DNA from 3 places in the Hohaiivirga grylli genome. Region 1 is predicted to be linked to each of the others. Evidence: riboswitches for the same ligand, from Rfam matches in the RefSeq annotation. Region 1 holds a riboswitch; each other region holds the start of a gene.
What was found. A riboswitch is a leader RNA that binds a small molecule or an ion and turns the genes downstream of it on or off. The one in region 1 is predicted to bind thiamine pyrophosphate.
Positions count from the first base shown of each region.

Region 2: linked by a shared signal. The riboswitch ahead of cytX (putative hydroxymethylpyrimidine transporter CytX) and the one ahead of WJT86_RS04260 (ABC transporter substrate-binding protein) in region 1 are both predicted to bind thiamine pyrophosphate.
Region 3: linked by a shared signal. The riboswitch ahead of thiE (thiamine phosphate synthase) and the one ahead of WJT86_RS04260 (ABC transporter substrate-binding protein) in region 1 are both predicted to bind thiamine pyrophosphate.

Region 1 is NZ_JBBYXI010000001.1:970,659-976,213, reverse strand. It holds gene WJT86_RS04275 (alpha/beta fold hydrolase) at 1-33, shown strand, start outside; gene ribB (3,4-dihydroxy-2-butanone-4-phosphate synthase) at 66-1,139, opposite strand; gene aroC (chorismate synthase) at 1,215-2,330, opposite strand; TPP riboswitch at 2,515-2,610, shown strand; gene WJT86_RS04260 (ABC transporter substrate-binding protein) at 2,598-3,626, shown strand; gene WJT86_RS04255 (Pls/PosA family non-ribosomal peptide synthetase) at 3,677-5,555, opposite strand, start outside.
Region 2 is NZ_JBBYXI010000001.1:610,356-615,910, reverse strand. It holds gene WJT86_RS02615 (MFS transporter) at 1-582, opposite strand, end outside; TPP riboswitch at 757-849, shown strand; gene cytX (putative hydroxymethylpyrimidine transporter CytX) at 917-2,137, shown strand; gene WJT86_RS02605 (nucleotidyltransferase family protein) at 2,139-2,906, opposite strand; gene tsaE (tRNA (adenosine(37)-N6)-threonylcarbamoyltransferase complex ATPase subunit type 1 TsaE) at 2,907-4,481, opposite strand; gene WJT86_RS02595 (sensor histidine kinase) at 4,578-5,555, opposite strand, start outside.
Region 3 is NZ_JBBYXI010000003.1:442,534-448,088, forward strand. It holds gene WJT86_RS10205 (efflux RND transporter permease subunit) at 1-509, shown strand, start outside; gene WJT86_RS10210 (helix-turn-helix domain-containing protein) at 883-1,500, opposite strand; gene thiD (bifunctional hydroxymethylpyrimidine kinase/phosphomethylpyrimidine kinase) at 1,642-2,445, opposite strand; gene thiE (thiamine phosphate synthase) at 2,464-3,129, opposite strand; TPP riboswitch at 3,233-3,331, opposite strand; gene dgcA (N-acetyl-D-Glu racemase DgcA) at 3,378-4,373, opposite strand; gene WJT86_RS10230 (MlaE family lipid ABC transporter permease subunit) at 4,467-5,555, shown strand, end outside.

The sequences.
Region 1 (5,555 bases):
AACAAGGATGTTCTGGCATTCATTCGTACATAGAATAAAGGCGGTGGTTACCCACCGCCCTTTTATCATGCCATCCGCTCATCACTGCTGATTTCAATGCCGAACCCTTTCAAGCCGACATAAGAGCGGGTTGATGATGAGATATTGCGGATTGAGACAACGCCCAGATCACGCAAAATTTGCGCACCAAGACCAACATCTTTCCATTGGTTGGAGCGAACTTCATCCGATGAGGTTTCCTCAGGAGCAAGCTGTGTTGTTGGCACACCGGCTGTTCCGTCACGAAGATAGACAAGAACCCCCCTGCCTTCCTTGGCGATCTTTTCCATCACTGGAGCAATGGTTTTAGCTCCGGAGAAAATGTCTGACAGAATATTTGCCCGATGCAGACGCACCAGAGTATCCTTGCCATCGCCAATACGGCCATAGACCAATGCCAAATGCTGTTCAGGATCAAATGGAGTTGTATAGGCATAACCTGTAAACTCACCCCATTGTGTCTGAACCGGGAATGTCGCGATACGTTCAACCAGCTTTTCCCGTGTCTGACGATAGGCGATCAGGTCAGCAACAGAAACCTGATGCAGATCATGCTTTGCAGCGAAGTCTTTAATCTGCTGGCCCTTCATGACTGTGCCATCATCATTGGCCAGTTCACAGATCACACCAACAGGCGGAAGCCCGGCAAGTTTGCATAGATCAACAGCAGCCTCGGTATGGCCGGAGCGCATGAGTACGCCACCATCTTTTGCAATCAGCGGGAAGACGTGCCCTGGGCGAACAAAATCAGCCGCACCCATGTTATGGTTTGCAAGCGCCCGGACAGTATTCGAACGCTGCTCGGCAGAAATACCGGTTGTCAGACCATGCTTCACATCAACGGTAATCGTGAATGCCGTACCTAAAGGCGCATCATTGGCTGCAACCATTGGGTTGAGCTGAAGGTTGCGGGCAAGCTCACTCGTCAGTGGTGCGCAGACAATCCCACAGGTATTGCGGATAATAAAAGCCATTTTCTCCGGGGTACAGAGAGACGCAGCAACGATCAGATCACCTTCATTTTCACGATCATCATCATCTGTCACAATGACAATTTCACCACGTGCAAAAGCTTCAACTGCTGCGGTTACACTACTCATTCTCGTACCCCTTTTAACCACCACACTTTGTGGTCATAGTGATCATCAGATCAGGAATAACTGATATTTAAACTTTTATGGGTTGAACGGCCAGTGCCGTATCTCACCAACCTGCCCGCGATGGCGTAAAAATTGATCTGCAAGAACGCATGCAACCATAGCTTCGGCAATCGGCACAGCACGAATACCAACGCATGGATCATGCCGCCCTTTTGTGCGGACTTCAGTTTCCTTGCCTTCGCGAGTTACGCTATGGCGCAACTGCAGAATGGAGGATGTTGGTTTAACGGCAAACCGACAAACCAATGGCTGCCCTGTTGAAATTCCGCCCAGCACACCACCTGCATGGTTAGAGGAGAATGCTGGATGCCCCGCATTACTGGCATACATTTCATCAGCGTTTTCTTCACCGGTCAGTTCAGCAGAAGCAAAACCGGCACCAATCTCAACGCCCTTGACAGCATTGATAGACATCAGCGAACTGGCAAGTTCTGAATCAAGTTTGCCATAGATTGGTGCGCCAAGCCCCGGAGGAACACCCTCAGCCACGACTTCAACAACAGCACCAATGGACGAGCCGGCTTTGCGAATTCCATCAAGATAGTCTTCCAAAAACGAGACACTTGATGCATCCGGACAGAACAGGGCATTGTTACCAACCTCAGCCCAGTCCCAATTATCACGATTAATCTTGTGAGGCCCGATCTGCACCAATGCGGCGCGTATCTTCACATCCGGCAGAACCTTGCGTGCAATAGCACCGGCAGCCACACGCGCAGCTGTTTCACGGGCTGAAGAACGCCCACCGCCACGATAATCACGGATGCCATACTTCATATCATAGGCAATATCTGCGTGCCCCGGACGATAGCTTTCCTTGATTTCCGAGTAATCTTTGGAACGTTGATCAACGTTCTCAATCAACAGAGCAATCGGCGTACCAGTCGTAACCTGCTTACCTGTCTTTTCATCAGTGAAAACGCCTGACAGAATACGCACCTTATCCGGTTCCTGACGCTGGGTCGTAAAGCGGGATTGCCCAGGACGACGCCGATCAAGTTCAAGCTGAATTTCTGCCTCATGAATCGGGATCAGCGGGGGGCAGCCATCAATTACGCAACCAAGAGCTGGTCCGTGGCTCTCACCAAATGTTGTAACGCGAAAAAGGTGACCAAAAGTATTATGAGACATGGGATATGCGCTTGCACCAATAGAACATTCCCTTTTGTTTAAGAGTAAACTCCCCGAATGTCACCCCCCACCTCACTGAGATACTGCAGGATTTAAGGAGAAAGGCGTTTCCCTGTTCCACCAAAGATGCATTGAGAGGGAAATATCAGAGCTATCCAACTCTCATGAAAGCGTATAGACAATGTCTGTTGACTCGGGGTGCAGCCTCTCCGGCTGCTGAGAAATACCCGTATCACCTGATCTGGTTCGTACCAGCGGAGGGAGGTCATGTTGGTTCTGTTTTCAAATTCCAAAATTCTTAAACTTATCTGCACCAAGCTATTTTTGGGGCTGCTCTTTTGCCTATACACGTTGAGCAGCACTCAGGCATCGGAAACACTGAATATCTATTCAACCATGCCTGAAAAATACTCCTCAAAAGTCTTCGAGGCGTTTACCAAGCAAACAGGCATCAAAACACAGGTTATCCGCCTGTCCGCTGGAGAAGCTCTTGCCCGAATAGAAGCAGAGAGCAGAAATCCGCAAGCAGATATTCTGTTTGGTGGGCCGGATGAAATATTTGAGGTTGCAGCAGCACAGGATCTCCTGACAAATCTCCCCCCTGCTGGAGATGGAATTCCGGAAAGATATCGTTCACGTAATGAGAAATGGCACTCCTGGGGACTTATGCCACTGGTTTTTATGGCTAATACAAATTTTCTTGAAAAGAATGGTTTGAAAGCACCCAAGTCTTGGCAGGATTTGCTCAATCCTGCCTATGCCAACAGTCTTCAGATGGCAGATGCAAGAACCTCAGGCACTGCAACGGAACGTATTTATGCCTTGGCTGCCCTTTATGGAGAGACAGGCGCCTTTGCCTATCAAAAGCAGCTCCATAAAAACATACAGCTTTATACAAAGAGCGGTCAGGGCGGCGCGATCCCCATCGCTACCGGACAAGCCGCAGCAGGCATTTTCTATCTGCCTGATGCTTTAGACACCCAGCAACAGGGCTATCCGGTTATCGTGACTTACCCCGAAGAAGGTACAACATACGGCATAACTGGCGTTGCAATACTGAAAGGAACTCGCAAATCAGACACCGCACTCAAGTTGGTCAACTGGCTTGAAAGCGCAGAGTTTGCCAATGTTCTGATCATTAACAAGATCAATTATCTGCCATTGCACAGAGATGCCCATATTACTGAACCCATGCTGGATATCAGTAAAGTAAAACTGATCGATACTGATATGGAGTGGCGCAAGAATAAGCGTCAGGAATTTATTCAGCGCTGGATTAGTGACATTATTCAATAAATTGAAAATGGCTCCTTCCTCATAAAGGAAAGAGCCATTTTAACGCTGGTTCAGTTTTTACTGGTGACCGGAACAGCTGGCGCACCCTGCCATGCTGTATTCTCAGGGATGCTTTCACCCTTCATAACAATAGTTAACGGGCTGAGCTGCGCAAAAGAGCCGACATGACTATCATAAAGCACCGTCGCATTCGCCCCTACGGTCACACCGTCGGCAAGCTTGACGCGCCCCACTTTCATCACCCGGTCTTCATAAAGATGGGTCTGCAAGGCGGACTGAGCATTGATGGTGCAGAAGTCACCAATCGTGACACAGTCAAACTCAGTAATATCTGTTGTATGCATACAGATACCCTTCCCGACTTTTGTACCGAATAATCGCAGAACCCAAGGTAGGAACGGTGTTCCCTGAAGGTGCTCAAGCATAACCTTACCCGCAAGCCCCCAGTAGAGAACCGCAACCGCCTCTGTGCGCATGGCCCACCATGACCACATTGGTTTCATCGTTGGTTTATAAGCCCCCATCATCAGCCACTTAACCGCAACAACACACAGAACCTGCATAATTGCGATAAAGACACTGCCAATAATGAAGCGGACAATAAGCCCCCAGATATCCCCCAGCAGGATCGCTGGCAGGAACCATCTGTCAATCACGATCATTGCAAGGGTAATGAACAGCATCGTCGCAAACGATGTGTGCAGGGCTTCAAAGACACCACGAGAGAATTTGCGCCAGAACCCGGGTTCATATGTCCAGTTGGCATCAACATTCACACGTTGACGTGTTGGCAGCTTGATGGGCGGAGAACCAAACCAAGTATCACCCGGCTGAATAAGCTCATTAGCGGGTGGCTTGGATTTGATACCAATCAGAACACCTTCAGGAATATCAGCACCTGGCGGCAGGACAGCATCATTCCCGACAAAAACCCGATCACCAGTCTTGGCTGGCAGAATGGTCATCCAGCCGCGCTGGATTTCTTCCTCACCATAGACCACCTCGTCAGCAATGAAGTTACCGGCACCAATTTCCGTAACATCATAACGACCGGCCAGATTGGTCGAAATTTCAGCACCCTTGCCAATCTTTGCCCCCATCAAACGGTACCACGCCCGCATGTAGATTGTGGCGTAGAGCGATGACAGGGTTTCCAAGGTTACTTCCGTTGCAAAAGCAACCGTCCACTTCCGCAGATAGAAACCTGAGAATACGGAATAAGTCCCAGAATTGACCTTTGGCAGGATAACCCAGCGAACAAGGGCAATGAAGAGCACTGTAAAAGCACTCAGACACATGGCAGCAGGCCATGTCAGAAGCGGCATGTAATAGACGTATTTGATGTCGGTAATTGACGACATGAAATCATCGATACCATCAAGCACAATGAAGGCCGGGAAGATTGGCAGCAGGCTAATTGCCGGAACCAGCATCACCATAATGATATAAAACACGCTATGCCACATCCGGCGACGCTTTGAGGCATCAGCAGGCTCTGGCAGTTCTGCGATATCGACATCACCAACCTTGCGCCCCGGAGAGCCATCCCATATTTCTGCTTCCGGCAAAACGGAGTCATTAGGAACAGTGGTCAGATCACCAATCTGGCAATAGTTGCCAATCTTTGTATCTGAACCCACAACTGCAGATGCTCCGATAACTACATCATCACCAATATCAATATGACCGATGATGAGCTCGTTACCGACAACCTCTGCATTGGCAAAGATAACCTTGCCTCCTGTTGTTGTGCGCGCACCGATACTCAGAAGATCAGGCGCCCCGATATTCACGTCACCAATAACAGCATCCCGACCAACCTTCGCACCAAGAAGGCGAAGGTAGAAATTCATAATTGGAGAGCCCTGTATCCATTTGATATGGACAAGAACATTCAATCGCCGAACAAACCACCACCTGAAATAATAG
Region 2 (5,555 bases), 360 kb from region 1:
GATCCATGCCAGAACGCCAATTGCAACAACCGCAACCAGTGAGAACCACAGAAGACTGCTCTGTCCGTATGGAATTATGAAAAGAGCTGCCAGCAGTGGCCCAAAAGCAGAGCCGGCATATCCACCCACCTGAAAGACAGATTGTGCCATTCCGTGGCGCCCACCCGACGCCATACGTGCAACACGTGAAGCTTCAGGATGAAAAATCGAAGACCCCATACCAACGAACGCAACAGCAACCAGTATCTGGGTATATGAAGTGGCATGGGAGAGCAGCAGAATACCGATAAGCGATAATCCCATCCCTACAGCCAGTGAAAAGGGCTGTGGTTTCTTGTCCGTATAGATACCAACAACCGGCTGCAGAATTGAAGCTGTCAACTGGAAAACCAGTTGTATTAAACCAATCTGCCTGAAGCTGAGATGCAGGCTGTCTTTAATCAGTGGATACATTGAGGGAATCAGGGATTGCACAACATCATTCATAAGATGAGATAAGCTGATCGCAATCAGAATGCTCAATGTCACGGTTTCTGTCAGCCTTGCTGATGGCGGCATCAAACTCTGCTCTTCACTACGCACATTCCTATCCTCAGCACATCATAACAGCACATATTCCCTCAATATGCCTGTTTGTTCAGGAAGAAAAGCCATTTGATTTATTCCGTCAATGCTCTGCAACGAAAGTCGATTTTTCCCAATCTGAAATGTGCCTATATCTTCTCTGTACTCCCTTTACGAAACGTATGGGGATTTTGAAACCGAATGGGGTGCCCAACTGGGCTGAGATAATACCCATTGAACCTGATGCAGTTTGTACTGCTGTAGGGACTTCGGATGAGACACCAGCCTGCTATCCTCGCTGCCTGCCCTATCTACCTTTCTGCCATTCAAACTGTTTATGCGGGAAGAGATTATGCAAACAACCCATAGTTATTCATGGTTCTCCCTTGCCCTACTCTGGTTCGGAGCAGCAGTATCCGTTGCAGAAATTATGACGGGAGGCATGATTGCTGCCGCTGGTCTATGGCCGGGTTTATGGGCAATTCTTCTTGGGCATATTGTTGGGGTCATTTTATTGGGGTTGGTTGCACTGATCGGCTTTCGAGAAAAAATGCCATCAATCATGTGTACACGCATCTCATTCGGCCAGAGAGGCTCATGGCTGTTATCAGTCGCCAATGTCATTCAGCTGATTGGCTGGGCAGCGGTGATGGTTCAGCAGAGTGGGCTTGCTCTTGGTGGCATCATCAATAAGCTATGGAATATTGAGGCTACAACAATCGCCATCGTCATCATGGGTGCTCTCATTGGCTTATGGAGCCTTTGGGAGGTTGAGGGACGCCAACGGAAGAATACAATTACGGTTATTCTGCTCTTCCTGTTAACAGTTTTTATAAGCTGGGTATTATGGGGAAAAGCAGGTGATGCATCAGCTATATCTGTGTCTCCAGAACCACCCATGCCATTCAGTAAAGCCTTTGAGCTTTCATTCATTATGCCTTTAAGCTGGCTGCCTCTGGTCGCAGATTATGCATATCGCTCGCGCAGCGCATCTGCAGCTACACTGGCACCAAGCCTTGGATATCTTGTGGGCAGCCTGTGGATGTACGGCATTGGCTTTATAGGTGCACTTTATACGGGCGAGGCAGACCCAACCCCAATGTTACTGGCAGCAGGCCTTGGAATTGTTGCTCTGAGTATCGTTGCCCTTTCAACAATCATGACAACTTTTCTTGATGTTTATTCAGCAGTGGCCTCTGCACGAAATATCGTGCCAGAATTACCTGAGAAAGGTTTGAGTATTGCTGTCATCTCAATCGGTACATTGCTGGCGCTCTACAGCAATATCTATGAAAACTTTCTGATGTTTATCGGAGCCATCTTTGCACCAATGGCCGCAATCCTGCTGACAGATTATTTCCTGTTACGCCATGATGCCCGCAGTAGCAGATTTAACTTTAGTGGCCTTATCTCTCTTGGCCTCGGCTTTGCAGCTTTCTTCATCTGCAGCAGGTTAGGCAGCCCTCTTGGTGGCGGATTAAGCAGTATTGTTCTGACAGCAATCATCCATGTGCTTATCAGGAAATCTGCCCGATCGCACCTCCTGAAAGCATCAACCACAACCAAGTCATAGCTTAGCGGGTGCTTGCTTCTACACAGGCTTCCGCCTCAGCTATTGCTTCAACTGTTCCGACATGCAGCCAGATGCCATCCAGCCTCAGGCCATACAAACGTTCTTTGGCAATAGCCCTGTCAAAAAGCAGGTTCATTGAAACGGGACCAGCCGGGATATCATCAAACAGCTCAGGCTTGGCAATGGCGACACCCGCATAAACAAAGGCAGCCATTTCACCTTCAGGACGCCTTTGCAGACGTCCTAATGTATCCATCAGGAAGTCGCCTTTACCGCTATAGCCGATGCTTGCAACATTGGATGCCAGAAGCAGCAGAATATCCATCTGCTCAGGATTCCAGTGCTCAAGCATCCGCTCAATATTTGGGTGCGCACCCTCAATCCAGAGCTCGTCAGAATTCAGAATGAGAAATGGTTCAGGCTGGCTCTGGCCTGCAACCAGATACGGCATTGCTTTCTTGATCCCACCAGCAGTCTCAAGCAGCTCTCCCCGCTCATCAGAAATGGTAATATGCGGCGCCTTGCGATGAGACAAATGCTCTTCAAGCTGATCAGCCAGATAATGAACATTAACAACAACCTCTGTAATGCCAGCCTCAGCGACACGATCCAGAGAATAATCAATCAACGACTTTCCACAAACGGGAACCAGAGGCTTGGGCATCGTATCGGTCAGAGGCCGCATACGTTTTCCAAGGCCAGCGGCCAATACCATTGCCCGGCTGACTGCCTTATGAGGGCTGATTGTTTCTTTCTTCTTGGAAGCCATTTATGCCTCATCGTTATTTTGCGTATTCTGCGTTTTGGACAGATGCGGCAGATAGGCATCGAACCATTCTTTAAGCTGGGCCAAAGCAGGATGTGCCAGATTACGACGCAGATAATTTTCAATGCGTGGCAGGTGATTAAGATACTGTGGTTTATGATCCCGCTTATCCAGACGTGCAAATATACCGAGTATTTTTGTTGCACGCTGGGCGCCCATGATTGCATAGGCTCGGGCAAAACTGGCCATATCAAAAGTTTCATCCAGTGCACGGCGCTCGCGGATGTAATGGCCAAGGAGTTTCAGTTCCAGATCAGGAGCCACGTCAACACGGGCATCCTGCAAGAGTGATGCAACGTCGTAGCTTGGGTGCCCAAGAACGGCATCCTGAAAATCAATGACACCTAGCCGTTTGACACCTTCACGCTCTGGCAACCAGATCAGATTGGGTGAGTGGAAATCGCGGAGTGTCCAGGTTGGGGTTGCCTCAGTAATTTCCTTAAGTGTTGCAGCCCACAAGTTGGCAAATTCAAATTTAGCAGGTGATGACAGCATGCGGTTGGCGATATGGGGGACATACCATTCCAGCAAGAGATCAACCTCAATAAGCAGTGCCTCCATATCGTATGGTGGCAGAATGTGATCTACGCCATCAGCAACCGGCAATACCTGCGGTAGTACGGTACTATGCAGGCGTGACAGCAATGTCGTAGCTTCAGCATAGCGCTCAGGAATTGGGCCATTGCCATCAACAACAGGCTCACTGCCGAGATCTTCAATCACCAGAAGACCAGCTTCCAAGTCTTCGCCATAAATTTTTGGCGCACTGAAGCCTAAGGCACGCAGGCCTCTGTCCATGGCAACAAAAGCGTTAATGTTCTCTGCCAGCTTTGCAATCGTGCTGTAAGATTTGCCCCGTCGAATAGGCGGGCCATCAGGGCGTGCCGGTGAAATCATCAGAATGGATGTCTCACCATTCGGGCGAACGAGGCGCTCATAAAGACGAGACGATGCATCACCTTGCATTGTCACGCGGCGTGCATCATTCCAGCCGCTCTTTCGCAGAATACTCTGGGTTGCCTCAAGGCGCTCAAGCCTTGGAATCATATCACCTGTTGCCGTGACAATCGCGAGGCGTTTGTTGGAATCCGTAAAATCAAGTTCCATGGTGATATTCAGATAGGAGGCCGGCAAAGCGGAAGGTGCCCGTTCAGCCCATTCTATCAGAACAACCGCACCCTCAACCTGCTCTTCCCAACCGAGTTCAACCAGTTCATCCTCATTGCCCAGACGGTAAAAGTCTGCATGGACAATCGGGCATGGCTCATGACGGGCATAACCCTCGTAATTCTGGATCAGGGTAAAGGTTGGGCTCGGAACCTCAAGCTCTGCATCTTTAACAAGAGCCTGAATTAAAAAGCGTGCCAGAGCTGTTTTACCAGCACCAAGACCGCCGCTCAGGGCAATTGTATCTCCGGCCTTCAGCTCTTCACTGAGGACACGGGCAAAGTCCCTTGTTTCTTCTAGGTTTGCAAGGGTAACACGCCACACTGGGCTGTTATTCGCCGTCTGATACATCACATTGCATCCTGGTTAAAATAAACTTGGGCTTTAGCTGGCAAAAGAGGCTAAACGAAGAACCTAAAGAAACCGTTTTAAAATTATTGAGCCGCTTCATGATACATCTCCCGTCAGATTTGTCGGGAAGAAGCAGGTCATAATGGCACCATTACCTGCCGTTGTCTGAAGCTGAATATGTCCGCCATGAAGTTCCACAAGTTGACGCACGATTGCCAGTTGCAGACCAACCCCACGATGCCCACCGCCATCATAGCTATTGCTTTCTTGTCCTTCGAAGATACGGGCACGGATAGAGGCCGAAACACCCTGCCCTTCATCTGCAACACTCAATGCGATCTGCTCATTCTCCCGGCGTGCAGAAATACGGATAGCCTGCTGGGCAGCTGATGCACCAACAGCCCCGGACAGCATGTGGAACAGAATTTGTCTTATACGTTTGCCGTCAGCGGTAAAGGCTCCAATATCGTCAGGAACATCAAATTCCAGCCGGAGACCGGCCTCTGCAATACGGTCTTCAATACCCCGAACCGCTGTCTCAATCGCTTCACGGATATCAACATTCTCAGGCACCAGCTGTAATGAGCCAGCATCAAGCCCTGCCAGATCAAGAATATCATTGAGCAAGGCAAGCAGTGCCTCAGATGACCGTTCAATATGCCCCGAATACTCGCGCTGTTTTTCATTCAGCGGGCCGATTGTTTCACTGCCAAGCATCTGCGTGAAGCCAACAATATTTGTCAGTGGTGAACGCAATTCATAAGAAACATCATAAACGAACAGATCGCGCAGATTGGAAGCGCGCTCAAGTGCAGCATTTCGTTCAGTCAGTGCTTTGGCAAATTTTTCACTTGCCGTGATGTCACTGAAGGTGAGCAGGGTCGCACCATCCGGTAGCGGCTGAGCCATACATTCAATACTGACTTCATCAGTGCGTTCAATACGACAGGTTGTTCCCAACCGGGTTTCCGGCAAACTGGCAACTGCTGCACGGATATCAACCCATGCTGCACTTTCCGGAGCAAGCTCCCGGCACTTCCCGATAACAACGTCAATATGCGGATGCTCAGCCAG
Region 3 (5,555 bases), on a different contig from region 1:
ATCTGTTCCTTGTTGCATTGTATGAAAGCTGGGTCATTCCTATCCCGGTTCTGCTTTCTGTGTCTGTGGCTGTTCTAGGTGCCTTTATTGGCTTGCTTATCTTTGGTCTGGCGCTTGATCTTTATGCGCAGATTGGACTTGTGGTGCTGATTGCTCTTGCGGCAAAGAACGGTATTCTTATCGTTGAGTTTGCGAAAGAGCAGCGTGAAGCAGGTTTAAGTATTGAAGAAGCAGCGATGACGGGGGCCAAGCTTCGTTTCCGTGCTGTTATGATGACATCTATTGCTTTTATTCTCGGCCTTGTACCGATGGTTTGGGCAAAGGGCGCTTCGGAGATTGCACGACAGGCTGTCAGTACGCCGGTATTTATGGGAATGTTGTTTGCTAGTAGCATTGGTATTTTCATCATTCCGATGCTGTACACAACATTCCAGAGAATGCGCGAGCGTGTGAAAAAACAGTTCTGGGAAAAACGCTCCCATCCAACTGCATCACGTGCGATGCACTGATAAATATCTTCTCGAAGACAAAAGAGCGGGGGAGAAATCTTCCCGCTCTTTTTTATGCCACTTTATAAAATTATAAACTATTGCGATGTCTATTCATCAGATATTCAACTAAACGATTTAATTTCGAAGAACTGAAAAATTTAATGCAGGTGCGATAATACAGCTGTAAAGCATCATAGATTTTTGATGAGAATTTTTATTGGAATTTATTTCTCTCATTGCGCTTTAATGAGATAATGAACAAGTTCAAACACAGAATGCATACAAGCAATAGAGCTTAATCCCCGTAATTGCTGTCGAGTGGGGATGAAGCGAGGGCCGGGTTGAGTAATCAATCCGGCCCTTGTGATTTTAAATTTATGCCTGTCGGCGATTAATCCATAACGGCGGCTTTGAGAATACAGACCATCATTGCACGACCTGGTTCTGTTCCTATGCAGCGAACTGTGTGGGGCCTGTCGCACCGATAGCGCAACGTTTCACCAGCTTTGGCTGTCTGAATTGCATCGCCAACTTCAACTTGGAACTCGCCTTCGAGCACAGAGAGACACTCAACAGAGCCCCGCTGGTGGGCATCAGAATCCAGAAAACCTTGAGGATCAGCCTGGACGTCGTACCACTGAAGCCATTCAACTGTTTTGATCCAGCCAATAATTGTCAAACGCATCCGTCCGTCATCGGAGACCAGAATAGGAGTATCTGCCTTGGAGGATTTATCAATAAACGGTTCTTCGTCGCTTGTGGCCAGAACACGCTCAATTGAAACATCAAGTGCCTGAGATAGACGCCAAATTGTTGCAAGTGTTGGGTTTGTCTCATTACGCTCAATCTGGCTGATAATTGATTTTGCAACGCCTGATTGCTCGGCCAGCTCAGAGAGCGACAGGTTGTAGGCTTTTCGCAAACGCTGGACAGTTTTTCCCAGTTGTCCAGATAGTGCCATGGCACCACTTTCCAGACTACGTAGACGTTCTTTACCTTCAACACCCATTATTTTCGCCTCAATACGTTCCACAAATAGAACATATGTTTGTTAGACCAAACGGCAAGAAAAAGGAAGACCCTTTAAGGCATTGAGTGCCATGTTTCTGAATAGGTGTGTGTATCTGTTGGTATGGAAAGCCTCGTTTCATCACTTCCATAACTTATGGAAGTGATGAACTGGTCCTATCCCGTGGCCTATATGCAAGCTGTCTGCTGCTTTCAGAGCCGCCGTCAGGTATCGTTTAGCTTCTGTAATAGCCTCGCGTAAATCTGCACCCTTGGCAATGAAAGCTGTAATTGCAGATGATAAGGTACAACCGGTTCCATGAGTATTGTGGCTGTTTAAGCGCGCAGAGCTGAGGCGATAAACGCCATTGTGATCTAGCAGAATATCTGTACTCTCTGGCCCGTTACCATGTCCACCTTTTATCAAGACAGCTTTGGGGCCAAGTTTTAATAGCCGCTCAGCTTGAGAAATAACCTCTTGTTCATTGGAAGCAGGGTGATTGTCGCCAAGGATAACGGCAGCTTCTGGTAGATTGGGCGTAATTAAAAGAGCAAGGGGTAAAAGGCTTTCTTTGAGTGTTGTGACGGCTTCCTCTGCAATCAATCGATCTCCACTCGCTGCAACCATAACCGGATCAAGAATGATCTGGGCTTGATTGTATTTTCCCAAACCATTCGCAACAGCTTGGATAATGTCTGGTTGAGAGAGCATGCCAATTTTAACAGCATTCACGTCCAGATCTGAAAATACGCTATCAATCTGCTGTTTCACGAAGTCTGGGGGGATGTTGTATATCCCCTGAACGCCACGTGTGTTCTGGGCAGTCAGGGCTGTAATCACGCTTGCGCCATAGACACCAAGAGCTGAAAAAGTTTTCAAATCAGCCTGTATTCCGGCACCGCCACCAGAATCCGAACCTGCAATAGTTACTGCGATAGCTGTCATATTGGTATCTCTGGATGCTTACTGGTTATGCTGAGCTTGAAAAGCTTTGGTAATAACTTCATTCAAGGATTGAGCTGCAGATGTAATATCATCAGGGGAGAAAAGGGCAGATATGATGGCAATACCATCAGAACCCGCTTCAATAACCGATGCTGCATTCTTGTGATTAATCCCTGAAATAGCACCGACAGGCAGAAAAGGCTGTCTGGAACGGATTTGTCTGGCCAGTTTTGAGAAGCCGTCTAGGCCGATAGATGCGCCCGCATCATCCTTGCTGTTGGTTGGGAAAACACTCCCAATACAGGCATAATCTACTGGGAGCTTGCTGCATTCTTCTGCATTGATGGCATTGTTGACTGTCAGGCCAATGATGGCGGAGGCGCCGAGAATATGTCGCGCGTCCTGTGCGTACATATCGGATTGACCAATGTGAACACCTTCAGCACCTGATGCCAGAGCGACATCAATACGATCATTGATAAGAAGAGGAACGGATGTTCCTGCAAGAACATTCTTGATGGCCCGGGCTTGCTCAATCATTGGGCGCGTATCAGATGTTTTATCTCTGTACTGGATTAAGGTTGCACCACCCTGAACCGCAGCCAATACAAGCTCATGTAATGGACGTCCACGCGCAATCTGCGGATCAATAATTCCGTAAAGGCGAATATCAACACTGGTCATGTTTTATCCGTAATAGAAAGTTTATCTGAGTTTTGAGGGCGATATAGGGATGCCGTAAGGCTGAAGAAGCCAAATGCAACGTTATTCTGAGATTTGGATCTATGTACAATACCATCTCTCTTTCCTCCGCCGGCATGATCCGGATCAGGTTCATGGGTTGGTACAGACCTCTCAGCCCTAAAGGGCACCCCAAGGAGATGTTAGGATACTAGCTACTTGCTGAAACAGAAGCAAGCAAGAGAATGATATCAGCCCCATAGTTCAGGCGTTGGCGGATAGAGCAGGCTCTGTTCACAATGAAGGGGTGGCGTCCTGTCTGCTGATAAAAGCAGAGGACCATCAAGATCAACATATTTTGCCTTTGAGGCTAAGATCATAGCGGGTGCCATTGCCAAGGATGAGCCCAGCATACAGCCAACCATAATATCCATGCCAAGCTGCTGGACTTCATTGGCAACTGAAAGAGCCTCATAGAGGCCACCTGTTTTATCGAGCTTGATATTAACCAGATCATATATGCCAACAAGAGTGGGGAGGGCCTCTCTGCGATGTGCGCTTTCATCTGCACAAAGCGGCACAGGCTTATCTATTGTTTTGAGAATATGGTCGAGCTCTGCCGGCAGGGGCTGTTCAATCATGGCGTATCCAGCGTCAGAACATGCCAGAAAATGCTCCGGTAGATTATTCTCTGTCCAGCCTTCGTTGGCATCTGCAATAAGTGTGGCATTCGGCGCGCCAGAACGGACGGCTTTGATCCGCTCAATGTCCAAATTATCCCCCCCACCGAGTTTGACCTTAAGCAAAGGCCGATCAGCTGCTTTTACCGCTGACTTATTCATGACTTCTGGTGTGCCAATACTGATTGTGAAAGCGGTTGTTACCGGCGCCCAATCCTTGGCACCAGCTGTAATATGAGCTGGAATACCTGTTACTTTTGCTTCCAGATCCCAAAGCGCATTATCAATCGCATTGCGAGCCGCTCCAGCAGGTATGATGCGACTTAATGCTTCATGAGAAATACCATTCTCGACAGAGGGACGAATATTTTCAATTTGCGCGATAACACTGTCAACGCTTTCACCATAGCGTGCATATGGCGTGCATTCCCCGCGTCCAATCTTTTGATTATTGAGGTCTGTTAGTTCAACCGTTACAACGATTGCTTCAGTACGTGTCCCTCGCGATATAACGAAAGGTTCTTTTAAAGGAAAATGATCAATTTTTGTCTGTATTTTGCAGGGGATCATTGATATGCACCTTAACTATTTTATCGCTTTTATTAAAGTACTTAGGTTAAGAAATTAGTTCGTTCTTTTTTAGTGGCAAGGATTTTCTGCGTGCACTCAGCAGATATTGATAATGAACCGAAGATAGATGTCAGTCATGCTGACAATCAGGTTCATATTGCCTTGCAGGGAGACTGGACCTCAAGTCTTGGAAAAAGGGCTGATGATTACGCGGCAAGACTTGTCGAGATACAGGAAAATCAGCCAGTTATCTTTGATCTGTCTGGTCTGGGACGGCTGGATACAGTTGGCAGCTGGCTGATTATTCGTTCAGCACGTACACTTGAGAGCCGAGGTATCAAAGTTCAGATACAGGGGCAAAGTGCAACCCATGATATTCTTCTGACTGAAATATCTTCTCATACGGTTGAGGAAAAGCAGGAAGAAAAGCAATCTGGACTTGTTACTTTCTTATCTGAAATTGGAAAGTCAGTTATCCAGACACGCCAGGATGCCTATGATGGTATTGTCTTTTTTGGTCAGGTTGTCTCGGCGTTAATCCGTGTTCTGTTCAGGCCAAAATCATTTCGTTTTACGTCGCTTGTTACACAGATGGAGCAGGTTGCTCTTCGTGGTGTGCCGATCATTGTTCTGATCTCGTTTCTTGTTGGCTGTATTATTGCGCAGCAAGGTATCTTTCAGCTGAAGACATTTGGGGCAACAGTTTTTGTTGTTGACCTGATCAGTATTCTGACATTGCGCGAACTGGCCGTTCTCCTTACTGCAATTATGATTGCAGGTCGTTCTGGTTCTGCATATACGGCAGAGCTCGGATCCATGAAAATGAGTGAAGAGGTTGATGCTTTACGCGTAATGGGGCTTGATCCGATTGAAGTTCTGATTGTCCCGAGAATTCTGGCTCTTATTATCGGATTGCCACTTCTCACTTTCATCGCATCAATGTCCGGTTTGTTGGGCGGTGCAATTACGGCTGCACTCTATGGTGATATTCCATCGGATGTCTTTTTGACACGGCTTCAGTCTGCAATTGCTATGAATACCTTTTTTGCCGGCATTATAAAGGCGCCTTTCATGGCTTTGGTTATTGGTGTTATTGCCTGTTCCGAAGGCTTGGCTGTTAAGGGATCAGCTGAATCGTTGGGGCGTAATGTGACTTCGGCAGTTGTGAAGTCCATCTTC